One region of the Paenibacillus sp. B1-35 genome, then DNA from elsewhere that is predicted to be linked to it. Evidence: riboswitches for the same ligand, from Rfam matches in the RefSeq annotation. Region 1 holds a riboswitch; the other holds the start of a gene.
What was found. A riboswitch is a leader RNA that binds a small molecule or an ion and turns the genes downstream of it on or off. The one in region 1 is predicted to bind glycine.
Positions count from the first base shown of each region.

Region 2: linked by a shared signal. The riboswitch ahead of ACQ5BJ_RS01415 (alanine/glycine:cation symporter family protein) and the one ahead of gcvH (glycine cleavage system protein GcvH) in region 1 are both predicted to bind glycine.

Region 1 covers NZ_JBCHVJ010000001.1:137,691-143,304, forward strand. The annotation lists gene gcvPB (aminomethyl-transferring glycine dehydrogenase subunit GcvPB) at 1-991, opposite strand, end outside; gene gcvPA (aminomethyl-transferring glycine dehydrogenase subunit GcvPA) at 988-2,343, opposite strand; gene gcvT (glycine cleavage system aminomethyltransferase GcvT) at 2,340-3,467, opposite strand; glycine riboswitch at 3,566-3,689, opposite strand; glycine riboswitch at 3,693-3,787, opposite strand; glycine riboswitch at 3,951-4,059, shown strand; gene gcvH (glycine cleavage system protein GcvH) at 4,247-4,636, shown strand; gene murI (glutamate racemase) at 4,817-5,614, shown strand, end outside; gene ACQ5BJ_RS00740 (GNAT family N-acetyltransferase) at 5,610-5,614, shown strand, end outside.
Region 2 covers NZ_JBCHVJ010000001.1:291,029-296,642, forward strand. The annotation lists gene ACQ5BJ_RS01405 (aldo/keto reductase) at 1-159, shown strand, start outside; gene ACQ5BJ_RS01410 (pyridoxal phosphate-dependent decarboxylase family protein) at 339-1,811, shown strand; glycine riboswitch at 1,980-2,084, shown strand; gene ACQ5BJ_RS01415 (alanine/glycine:cation symporter family protein) at 2,226-3,566, shown strand; gene ACQ5BJ_RS01420 (sigma-70 family RNA polymerase sigma factor) at 3,723-4,268, shown strand; gene ACQ5BJ_RS01425 (DUF4179 domain-containing protein) at 4,265-5,380, shown strand; gene ACQ5BJ_RS01430 (alpha/beta hydrolase) at 5,474-5,614, shown strand, end outside.

The sequences.
Region 1 (5,614 bases):
CGAAGTTCCCATTATAGGCCTTAACCCGTCCAATCGACAATGGTGAACCATGATCGAAGTCGTATGAGCCATCCTCAAGTTTCATCACCGTTGGGGATGGGAGGAATGGAATCAGCTTGCTCTTCACGCCTACAGGGCCAGCGCCAGGGCCGCCGCCTCCATGCGGGGTGCTCATCGTCTTATGCAAATTCAAATGGACGACATCGAAGCCCATGTCTCCAGGCCGCGTAATTCCCATAATCGCATTCGAGTTGGCGCCATCGTAATACAGCAACCCTCCTGCTTCATGCACGATGCTTGCGATCTCGACAATATGCTCCTCGAACAATCCAAGTGTACTCGGGTTCGTTAGCATTAGCGCTGCCGTATCAGGGCCGACAGCGGCTCTGAGCGCATCCAGATCAACCAATCCTTGTTCATTGGATGGTATTGTAATTGTATCTAAGCCGGCCACGGTTGCGCTTGCTGGGTTCGTCCCATGCGAAGAATCAGGTACGATTACCTTCGTCCGCTGCTCGCCACGGCTTTCATGGTAGGCGCGAATCATCATTAATCCCGTCCATTCACCATGAGCGCCTGCCGCAGGCTGCAGCGTAACCTTATCCATGCCTGTCAGCGCAGCAAGATCCTCCTGCAGCGTATACATGAGCTCCAATGCGCCTTGTACCGTGTTGATAGGCTGATAAGGATGAATGGCTGCGAGTCCAGTCAGTCTTGCCGCATCCTCGTTAATTTTTGGGTTATATTTCATTGTGCAAGAGCCGAGCGGATAGAAACCATTATCTACGCCAAAGTTGCGGCGTGATAAGGCTGTGTAATGTCTGATCACATCAACTTCATATACTTCAGGCAGCTCAGGCTCCTGACTGCGCAGCATTGAAGCAGGAATGAGTTCTTGAAGCTCGATTTCCGGAACGTCACATTCCGGCAAGGAATAGGCAGTGCGGCCAGGATGGCTTAGTTCAAAAATTAGCGCTTGATCCGGTTTCATACGCAGCTCACCTCCAGCAGGTCGATAAATTGTTCGATGTCCGATTTGGACTTTTTCTCTGTAACGGCAATGAGCATATGTCCCGCAAGCTCAGGATAGAAGCGGCCCAGATCCAAGCCGCCGATAAATCCTTTGTCAAGGAGCAGCCCGTGCAGGTGATCCATATCGGTTCCTTCTGGAAGACGGACTACGAATTCATTGAAGTAAGGTGCTTGGAAAGCTAATGAAAGCTGCTGTTTGCTGTTGATTTGGGCAGAAGCATAATGAGACTTCTGTATATTCAGCTTCGCTACCTCTTGCATTCCCTTTTTGCCCATAACGGACATGTATATCGAAGCGGCAAGTGCAAGCAGCGCTTGGTTCGAGCAAATGTTGGATGTCGCCTTCTCGCGACGAATATGCTGCTCTCTTGCTTGAAGCGTGAGGACAAAGCCGCGCTTGCCATCCAAGTCTTTGGTCAGACCAACAATCCTTCCAGGAATTCGCCGCATATACGGTTCTGCTACCGCAAAGAAACCGCATGTTGGCCCGCCGAATGAAGGTGCAATACCAAGAGGCTGCGCATCTCCGACGCATACATCGACACCGAGCTTGCCAGGGCTCTCTAAAAGAGCAAGGCTTAGCGGGTTCGTACTCATTACGAGCAAACCTTTGTGCGCATGTGCAATTGGTTCGATTGCACGGATATCTTCGATGCAGCCAAAGAAATTCGGTGACTGAATAAGTACGGCAGCAGTCTCGTTCGTGACTGCATGCTCAAGTTGTGCAAGGTCAGTTACGCCGTCTTTATAACCGATCTCGACCACTTCAACATTCAGTCCTCGTGCCATCGTGCGAACAATTTGTCTTGCCTCTGGGTGTACGGTGCTCGATATGACGATCTGCTTGCGCTTCGTTGCGCCTACAGCAAGTGCTCCTGCTTCGGCCATTGCTGTTGCGCCATCATACATGCTTGCATTGGCAACAGCCATGCCTGTCAATTCGCAAATATAGGACTGAAATTCAAAGATTGCTTGCAGCTCACCCTGACTGATTTCAGGCTGATAAGGCGTGTATGCGGTATAAAATTCAGATCTGGAGACCAGATGCTGAATGACAACCGGTATATGATGGTCGTATATTCCTGCGCCAAGGAAGCTGGTGTGGCTCTCATTGTCTGCGTTGCGAGAAGCCAACTGCTTCATATGCTTCATCATGGCTGCTTCATCTAGTGGTTCGGACATAGGAAGCACACCATTGTAACGAATGGATGCTGGTATATCGCGGAACAGATCTTCCATGGAAGAGATGCCAATCTGCTGCAGCATGTCGGCTTGATCTTGCTCCGTCATTGGAATGTAACGATGCTTCATGATGGATTCGCTCCTTTGGCAGGGATCGGATTTCGTTTATAAAATGGGGTAGGGACAACGCGGGCTTTCAACTGTTTGCCGCGAATTTCTACCATAACCTCGGTATCGAGTTCTGAAAAAGCGGTTTCAATTAAGGCAAGTCCTAAATTGCGCTTCAATGTTGGCGACTGCGTGCCAGTTGTGACCTCACCAATTACGCGCCCGTTGGCAAGCACCGGATAATGAGAGCGGGGAATGCCTTTATCAATCATTTCAATTCCTACCAGCTTCCTTGCTGGGCCATCAGCTTTTTGCTTCGTAAGTGCAACACGGCCAATGAAGTCGCCTTTATCCAGCTTGACGAATCGTCCGAGTCCAGCTTCAAGCGGTGAGATATCAGCGGTAATTTCTTGTCCATAGAGCGGCAGACGTGCCTCGAAGCGCAGCGTGTCTCTTGCCCCCAGCCCTGCTGGCAGCAAGCCGAATGATTCACCGGCACGAAGCAGTTCAGCCCATACCCCCGGAGCATCTTCTGCGGACAAATAGAGCTCGAATCCATCCTCGCCCGTATAGCCAGAGCGGGATAGAAGAGTTGACACGCCGCATACTTGTGCATCCGTTAGGAAATGAAAAGGTGCAAGCGAATCAATAGGCGCTTCTGATACGGTAGAGAGAATAGCTTGGGCATTCGGCCCTTGAAGGGCGATCAGTGCCGTGCGGTTCGATACATTTGTCAAGGTCACGCCATGAATCAAATGCTTCTGCAGCCATGCATAGTCTTTGTCGATGTTGGAGGCATTGACAACAAGCATATATCGGTCACTCTTCATCCGATAGATGAGAATATCATCGACGACTCCTCCGTCAGGGTAGCACATCAGCGTATATTGTGCTTTCCCGTCCTCAAGCCGCGATACATCATTCGTTGTCATCTGTTGAAGAAACGTTAGGGAAGCCGGGCCGCTAACGATAAACTCACCCATATGGGAAACATCGAACAAGCCTGCCTGTGTGCGCACAGCTTCATGCTCCCGCTGAATACCGATAAATTGAACAGGAAGCTCCCAGCCGCCGAAGTCAATGCAGCGTGCACCGGGAAATGTTGAATATTGATCGAATATTGGCGTTCTCTTCAATTGACTCATGAAATCACCTCGATACGCTTATTTGGACAAACCATTGGTATGCGAACAAAAAAGGACAGCCGAAAGAAAAGTGGATGTGTTATCCTCTTCGTCTCTCGCTCTGTCCTTTGTACCTGAGAGTGTCGCCGAATGCTGCAAACGATTCGTCTGCTTCCGCATGTATCATCGGCTTTCCCCTTGGGTGACTGTATTCGATCTGGTGAATTACAGTGCTCTCCAGAGATGCGTCCGGTAAAAGTCCTTTTGCCTGAGAGATTCACGTCTTACGGCTTACTCCTTCGGCGCTGCTATGTCTCAGCAGTCTCTCCCTTTACCATCATTCGCCATTTTCAACTGTCATCTCTACATTAGTTGAGCCTTCCACACTTTGTCAATTGATATTTTCTTCACATTCGATTTCACTGCTTGTCATATTGACAATCGTACGTATCTTGCAATAATCTAAGGTTGTTATAATTACCCAAATGAAATCGTAATTGCGAACGAGGAAGGTCGGGAGAGTTTGACAATGATGATTGTCAACACCGAAGGAGCAAGTTGCCAGCTGCCGATTGGCAATGAATCTCTCAGGTACAATAACCGCCATTCTGACGCAGCTCTGGAGAGTGCATATTTAGTTGCCACCAAAGGGGTAAGTTCTGCCACTATTGTGCTGGAACGGGATCTCTCAGGTACCGAGGACAGAGAACAAGGCGCTAGGCCGCTCTCTGCCCATTTTAATGATCTCTAATGGATAGACGGCCTAATGAATGACATTATGAATGAAATGGGGCGTTGACATGAGTGAAGTGAAGGATGGATTGCTGTACAGTGAAGAGCATGAATGGGTAATCGCCATAGAAGGCAATACAGTACGAGTTGGCATTACAGATCATGCGCAGGCTCAACTGGGAGACATTGTATTCATCGAGTTTCCTTCAGTAGGAACCAGCTTGTCCGCGGGGGACAGCATGGGCTCCATTGAGTCTGTGAAGACCGTATCTGAGTTGTACTGTCCGGTATCTGGAACGATTACGAAGGTAAATGATGAATTGGAAGCGTCGCCAGAGCTTGTGAACAGCAGTCCATACGGAGACGGCTGGATTGCGGAAGTTGAAGTGGAAGGCAGCGCTGCGGAAGCAGTGAAGCATCTGCTGAATGCTGAGCAATATGCGAAGCTGATTGACTAATAATAGAAGGATCAATGGGTTGTGTACGTAGAACCTGCTGTATCGGTATAATGCTGGTGCAGCAGGTTTTTTTCATCCACAAAGTGAGAAGTTTCGATAGGATTCGCCGCCGAAAAAGAGTACAATAGAAGCATCGACAACCAGACGTTACAATGCTAAATAGAATGCTAGGTGAGTGGAATGACAATCGCTTTTTTTGATTCGGGAATGGGTGGTATTACGGTATTGGCTGAGGCTATGAAGCAGCTGCCACAAGAGCAATATTTGTTTTATGCAGACACGCTTCATGTTCCATATGGGACAAAGTCGCAGCAGGAAGTGATGCGTCATGTGCAATCTGCTGTTGAGGAAATCATGCAGCATCATGTGAAGGCGCTTGTAATCGCGTGCAATACGGCAACGAGTATCGCAGCATCTGAATTGCGGCGGAATTACAATATTCCGATTATCGGCATGGAGCCCGCAGTCAAGCCGGCAGTAGAAATGAATCGCAATAACGGCAAGCGTGTACTTGTATTTGCAACAGCCTTAACGTTAAGCCAAGACAAATACCATACACTGGTCACTCGTCTTGATGAGGAACATATTGTTGATTCGATTCCTTTGCCGGAATTGGTAGAATATTGCGAGCAATTAAACTTTGATAAGGGAGTGATAGGAGACTTCTTTGCACAGAAGCTTGCTGGGATTGACTTGAGTCAGTACGGTACAATTGTGTTAGGGTGTACGCACTACCCCTATTATAAGCACATTTTGAGAGAAATAGTCCCTGATCATATCCAGCTCATTGACGGGAGTCAAGGCACAGTGCAGCGGTTAGCCCAAGTGTTGCAAGAGAAGCAGTTGAATCAGCAATCAGATCAGACAACAAGCCCAACAATTCAATTTATGTGTTCGAGTCATGATCAACAGTACATAAATAAGTTGCAGATTGCACTTCATACCTATCAGACCTTCGGGGGAATGGATACGAATGAA
Region 2 (5,614 bases), 150 kb from region 1:
TCGACCGTTATTGTAGGAGCGACGAAGGTGGAGCAGCTGCATGACAACATAAACAGTGTTGATGTTGAATTGAAGATGGAGCAATTGGATCGGTTGGATCAGATAAGTCGTCCATTCCGATTCGGTGAACCGTTTGCGGCTTATCGATTGCCTGAATAATTCGGGCTCAGGAACTCGTCTCTATTTTCTAGAGACGAGTTTTTTATATCAATGGGACTGACCCCATCATAATATGGAAAACTGTACCTTTTCAATGAGGCGCATTATTTGTAATCTTGAACACGAAAGAAACGGCGCCGTCAAGGCGGTTCAGATATGAAGGGGGTTAGCTTTGATTTATGGTACATTTACATCCAACACTTGATCTGTCAACAGAAGAACAGATGGAGTTAGGGAAATATGCGATCGATCAAATCTGTCATTATCTTGAACATACGGATGAGGTAAACGTATCTCCCGAGTTAAACCCAACAGACATTGTACAGTATGCGGAGCAAATCGATTTCCACAACCCAGTTACACCGAAGGAAGCTGTACATTACATTGTAGAAGGGTTGCGGAGATATCAGGTACATACGGCACACCCGGGATATTATGGCTTGTATAATCCGCGTCCGAACTTTATGGGAATCGTGGCAGATACGATAACGGCAGCCTTTAATCCGCAGCTGGCTGTTTGGAGTCATGCTCCTCTGGCAGTTGAAATTGAGAACTATGTATTGCGAGAGTTCGCTGTGCGATTCGGCTACCCGCGAGAAACGTCAAATGGAACATTTACGACGGGAGGAGCAGAAGCTAATTTGACAGCCGTACTTACAGCTCTCTGCGATCATTTCCCGGAATATACAACAAAAGGGCTTGCAAGCCTGGATAAGCCCCCTGTGATGTATGCTTCAAGTGAGAGCCATCATTCCTTAGTAAAAGCGGCTCGTGCCTGCGGATTGGGTACGGATTCTATCCGAAGTATACGATCGAATGCATCTTTGCAGATGGATGCGGAAGCGCTAGCCCTTCAAATACGGCAAGACCGCGAAGCTGGCTTTGCCCCTTTTTTGATTGTGGCTACGGCTGGAACGACAGGTGCAGGGGCCATTGACCCGATTGCGCATATTGCGGAGCTGGCTGAACAGGAAATGATATGGCTGCATGTTGATGCAGCGTATGGCGGTGCTATGATATTGGCGCCAGAATTGGCCAATTGGCTGCAAGGAATTAATAGGGCAGATTCCATTACATTCGATGCACATAAATGGCTGTCTGTACCAATGGGAGCAGGTATGTACTTCACCCGTCATCCCCATATATTGCAGCAGACCTTCCGAATGACAGCGGACTATATGCCCAAGGAAGGCACCGAATTGGAGACGTTTGATCCATACACCCATTCCATTCAGTGGTCACGCAGATTTATCGGGCTGAAGCTATATATGTCGCTTGCAACGGCGGGATGGGAAGGGTACCGGTTACTCGTACAACGACAGATTGAGAGCGGCAATTTTTTGCGGCAGGAGCTTGAACGATCGGGATGGTCGATTATGAATGATACGATAATGCCAGTTGTTTGTTTTAATGATCAGGCAGCATTAGCAAATCATGATATGGATTTCGTACGATTCATACATGAGAAGGTACTTGCTACAGGCAAGGCATGGATCTCGATTTTCACCATACAGGATACCCCGGCGCTTCGTGCTTGTATTACCAATTTTGATACGACCGAACAGCATATGAAAGAATTGATTCACCTACTGAACGAGGCTCGGCAGGAGTATATGACGCAAAATCCATCCTATAATGGGATGATTTACTAAGCAGTTCATATTGCTTAATTCGATGGGGTCAACTATAATATAACCTACAACTTTATAACTGGATGAAGTTTGCGGGAGATAGACAACACGTCTAGCCGAAGGGGTAAGCTCTCAGGCGCTTGGCATACCGAGCAGCAATTGCGAGTATGTATAAGCAGGACCGTAAATGGACAGGACTCTGGAGAGACTCCATCATTGGGGCACCGAAGGGGCAAGACGAATCGCATTGATCGAATCGTTAAAACTCTCAGGTAAAAGGACAGGGATGCAGATGCATAGGAAACATAAGTTTTATTTGGGTTGTATTATCATGTTCCTGGCGAAAGCTTTTTTAATTCTGCACGCATGTCCCCAGAGTCAAATCATACGATTTGGCTCTTTTTATTATTCAAGACGAGGGGAAATGATTTTGCAATGATTGAACATTGGTTAGACAAATTGAACAGTTTCGTATGGGGGGCGCCGCTTCTTATTTTGTTGGTAGGGACGGGGATATTACTCACAATTCGTTTAGGTGTCCTTCAATTGTTTCGCTTGCCGCTTGCCTTGAAGCTCATATTTAAGTCAAAAAACGAGGGGGCTGGTGATGTATCCAGCTTCGGTGCGCTTGCGACTGCACTTGCCGCCACAATCGGAACGGGGAATATTGTTGGTGTTGCGACTGCAATCAAGGTAGGGGGACCAGGTGCGTTATTTTGGATGTGGGTCGCTGCTTTCTTCGGAATGGCTACCAAATATGCGGAGGGGCTGCTAGCCGTTAAGTACCGCAATATTGATGATAATGGACAAATACTCGGTGGGCCAATGTACTATATTGAGAAGGGCTTAGGCATGAAATTCAAGCCTTTGGCTGTGTTCTTCGCCATTAGCGGCGTGCTGGTCGCACTTCTTGGAATCGGTACCTTCCCGCAAATTAATGCGATTGTTACCTCTACTGAGACGAGTCTTGGTGTGCCGGCAATTGTAACTGCGGTCATTGTTACAATTGTTACTGCCCTTGTTACAATCGGGGGGATTCAAAGTATTTCGCATGTGACGACTACGATTGTTCCTGTTATGGCTATCATTTACTTTATCGCTAGCTTCGTCGTGCTCATCACGTTTGCGGATCAGATTCCCCATGCAATGTCCTTAATATTCCATGGGGCATTCAATGCGACTGCAGCTGGAGGAGGTTTCCTCGGCGCCACGGTTATGATGGCGATACGCAACGGAATCGCGAGAGGGGTATTTTCGAATGAATCCGGTCTCGGAAGCGCACCGATTGCTGCAGCAGCTGCCAAGGTGAAATGGCCAGCCGAGCAAGGTCTTATTTCGATGACGGGGACATTCATAGATACGATTATCGTATGTTCGCTGACCGGCTTAACCTTGATCGTAACCGGAGTCTGGAATGGCCCTATGGAAGGTGCTGCTTTGACACAGGCTGCATTTGATGCAGCATTGCCATATGGTTCCTTTGTACTCACGCTATGCTTGATATTGTTTGCCTTTACGACAATATTAGGATGGAACTATTATGGCGAGCGCTGCATGGTTTACTTGTTCGGCGTGAAATCGATCCTGCCTTATCGGCTTGTCTTTATTGCAATCATTGGTTTTGGTGCATTTATAAAGCTCGATATGATATGGAAGCTTGCAGATATCGTAAACGGGTTGATGGCATTGCCGAACTTGATCGCACTGCTTGGGTTGTCTGGCGTAGTCGTTCATGAAACGCGTCTGTACTGGAAACATAAAGAGACGGAAAAATAAATGTTTACATGTAATACTGGTGAGAAAAAGCTGGCAAATGACACGAAAGTGAACATTTGCCAGCTTTTTTTTCGCGAAAGGAAACTTTTTGGCAATCTTATGCATCTAATTAACAGCTAGTCGCGTGTATGGGGTAAAGAAGGGAGAAGAAACGGCTTGTATACCGATATAGAAATCGATATAGAGACAGATGTGAGGTTGGCTAAGGAAGGAAATAAAGAGGCTTTCATTCGTCTCATCAAGAAGCATGAAGTCCAAATGTACAATATGGCCAGATCCATTGTCAGAAGGGATGAAGACTGTGCGGATGCAATGCAGGAAGCCGTGTACAAAGCTTACCGTGCGCTGCCAAGCTTAAATCATCATGCCTACTTTAAGACATGGCTTTTTCGTATATTGATCAATGAGTGCAATATGATCTTGCGGAAGCAGGCTCGTGTTATTATGTTAGCGGAGCTGCCGGAAATCGGAGAGGCTCCTCCGGAAATCAGTGATCGTCTTGATTTGCGTCAAGCGATTTACCGGCTTGAGGAAGTATCTCGAAATATTGTTATCTTGTTTTATTTTCAAGATTTGCCCATGCATCAGATTGCTGAAATGATGGACATGTCCGTCAGTGCGGTAAAGACCCGGCTGCACAGAGCCCGACATACTCTTGCAGATTGGCTGGATGACTCTGTAGAAAGGAAGATGAACGGATGAAACAGATACAACTGCCTATCGAGCAGCAGCTCGAACAACTTAGAGAACCATATAGGAATGAGCTGCCTGAATTCATTCGCAGCCGAATGGATCAGACGTATCATATCATTGAAGACATGCTTCCATTACGGAATCGGCGAAGACGGGCGAGCCGATGGCTGCGGCGAATGTTGATATCAACGGCAGGTGTCGCAGGACTCGGTGTTGTGTTGATTTTTTCAGGTCTTGCCTCTCCAGCGATTGCCCAGACATTGAAGCAGATTCCTCTGATGAACAGTGTGTTCAAGCTGGTTGGGGATCTTGGACTTCAATCTGCAGAGGACAAAGGGATGCTTACTTCCGTTAATCAACGCGTTACCCACAAGGATGTAACATTATCGATTTCGGAATTGATATATGACGGCAGCCGGCTCTCTATTGTACTAAGCAGAGAGGATAAGGAAGGAACTGCGGACTCTTTTTTTCAAAAATGGAACAAGCAGCGAATGCAGGGAACTCAGGGGAATAGTATCGATTTTTACATGCAAGACAAGCAGATAAATACATCAATGGGTCTGCAGCCAGGGGGAGAGCATGCTCCACATTCGATTATTGTTACGGCCTTGGATTCAGCCGATCTGGAGCTTCCTGATTCATTCGAGATGAAAATGGTTGTGTATTTAGCGGATGTTGATCAGAAATACGAGTTCCGCTTCCCGATTAAGAAAGATACTGCCCGCAACATCATTTTGAGAACAGCAGAGAAGAAATTGCATGATTCGATAAATATGAGTATAGATCGCGTTGAAATGACCCCCATCACAACCCGCTTGCTCGTCGGTGTCCACGGGGTAAGCGGAGACGAAGATTATCATAGCATGCTGGAAGCAATACCGGACAAATATAAGGTGGATGATTTCCTCAATCTCGAGTTCGATATCGAGGATGAGCAAGGAAATCTACAAAATGCGATTGCAGGAAATGCTTCAGGGGAGGGTAAAGGCATGATCTTTTCTACGTCATATGAGCCCTTCAAGGCAAAGCCTAAGCTGATCGTTATTAAACCATTTATTAGAAAAGGCTCGGATAAGAACTATATCCCAGAGCTGGAGTTCAGAATACCGGTCAAATAAAAATTGCAATCTTCGACCTTTCCTGTGTAACATAAATACAGATGGATAAATACCACTGAAATCTTGCACTTCAGTCAGAGGAGAATCGGCATAATGGAGATCTTGAATCAATTGGAACCAGGAATTCGAGAAATAGTGAAGCAATTTATTGAAGCAGGACGTCCTTCTGCAAGACTGCAGAGCTTCAATGAACGACGTCAAGGCTATTTGGACTCAGTTGCGCTCGCTGGTGCA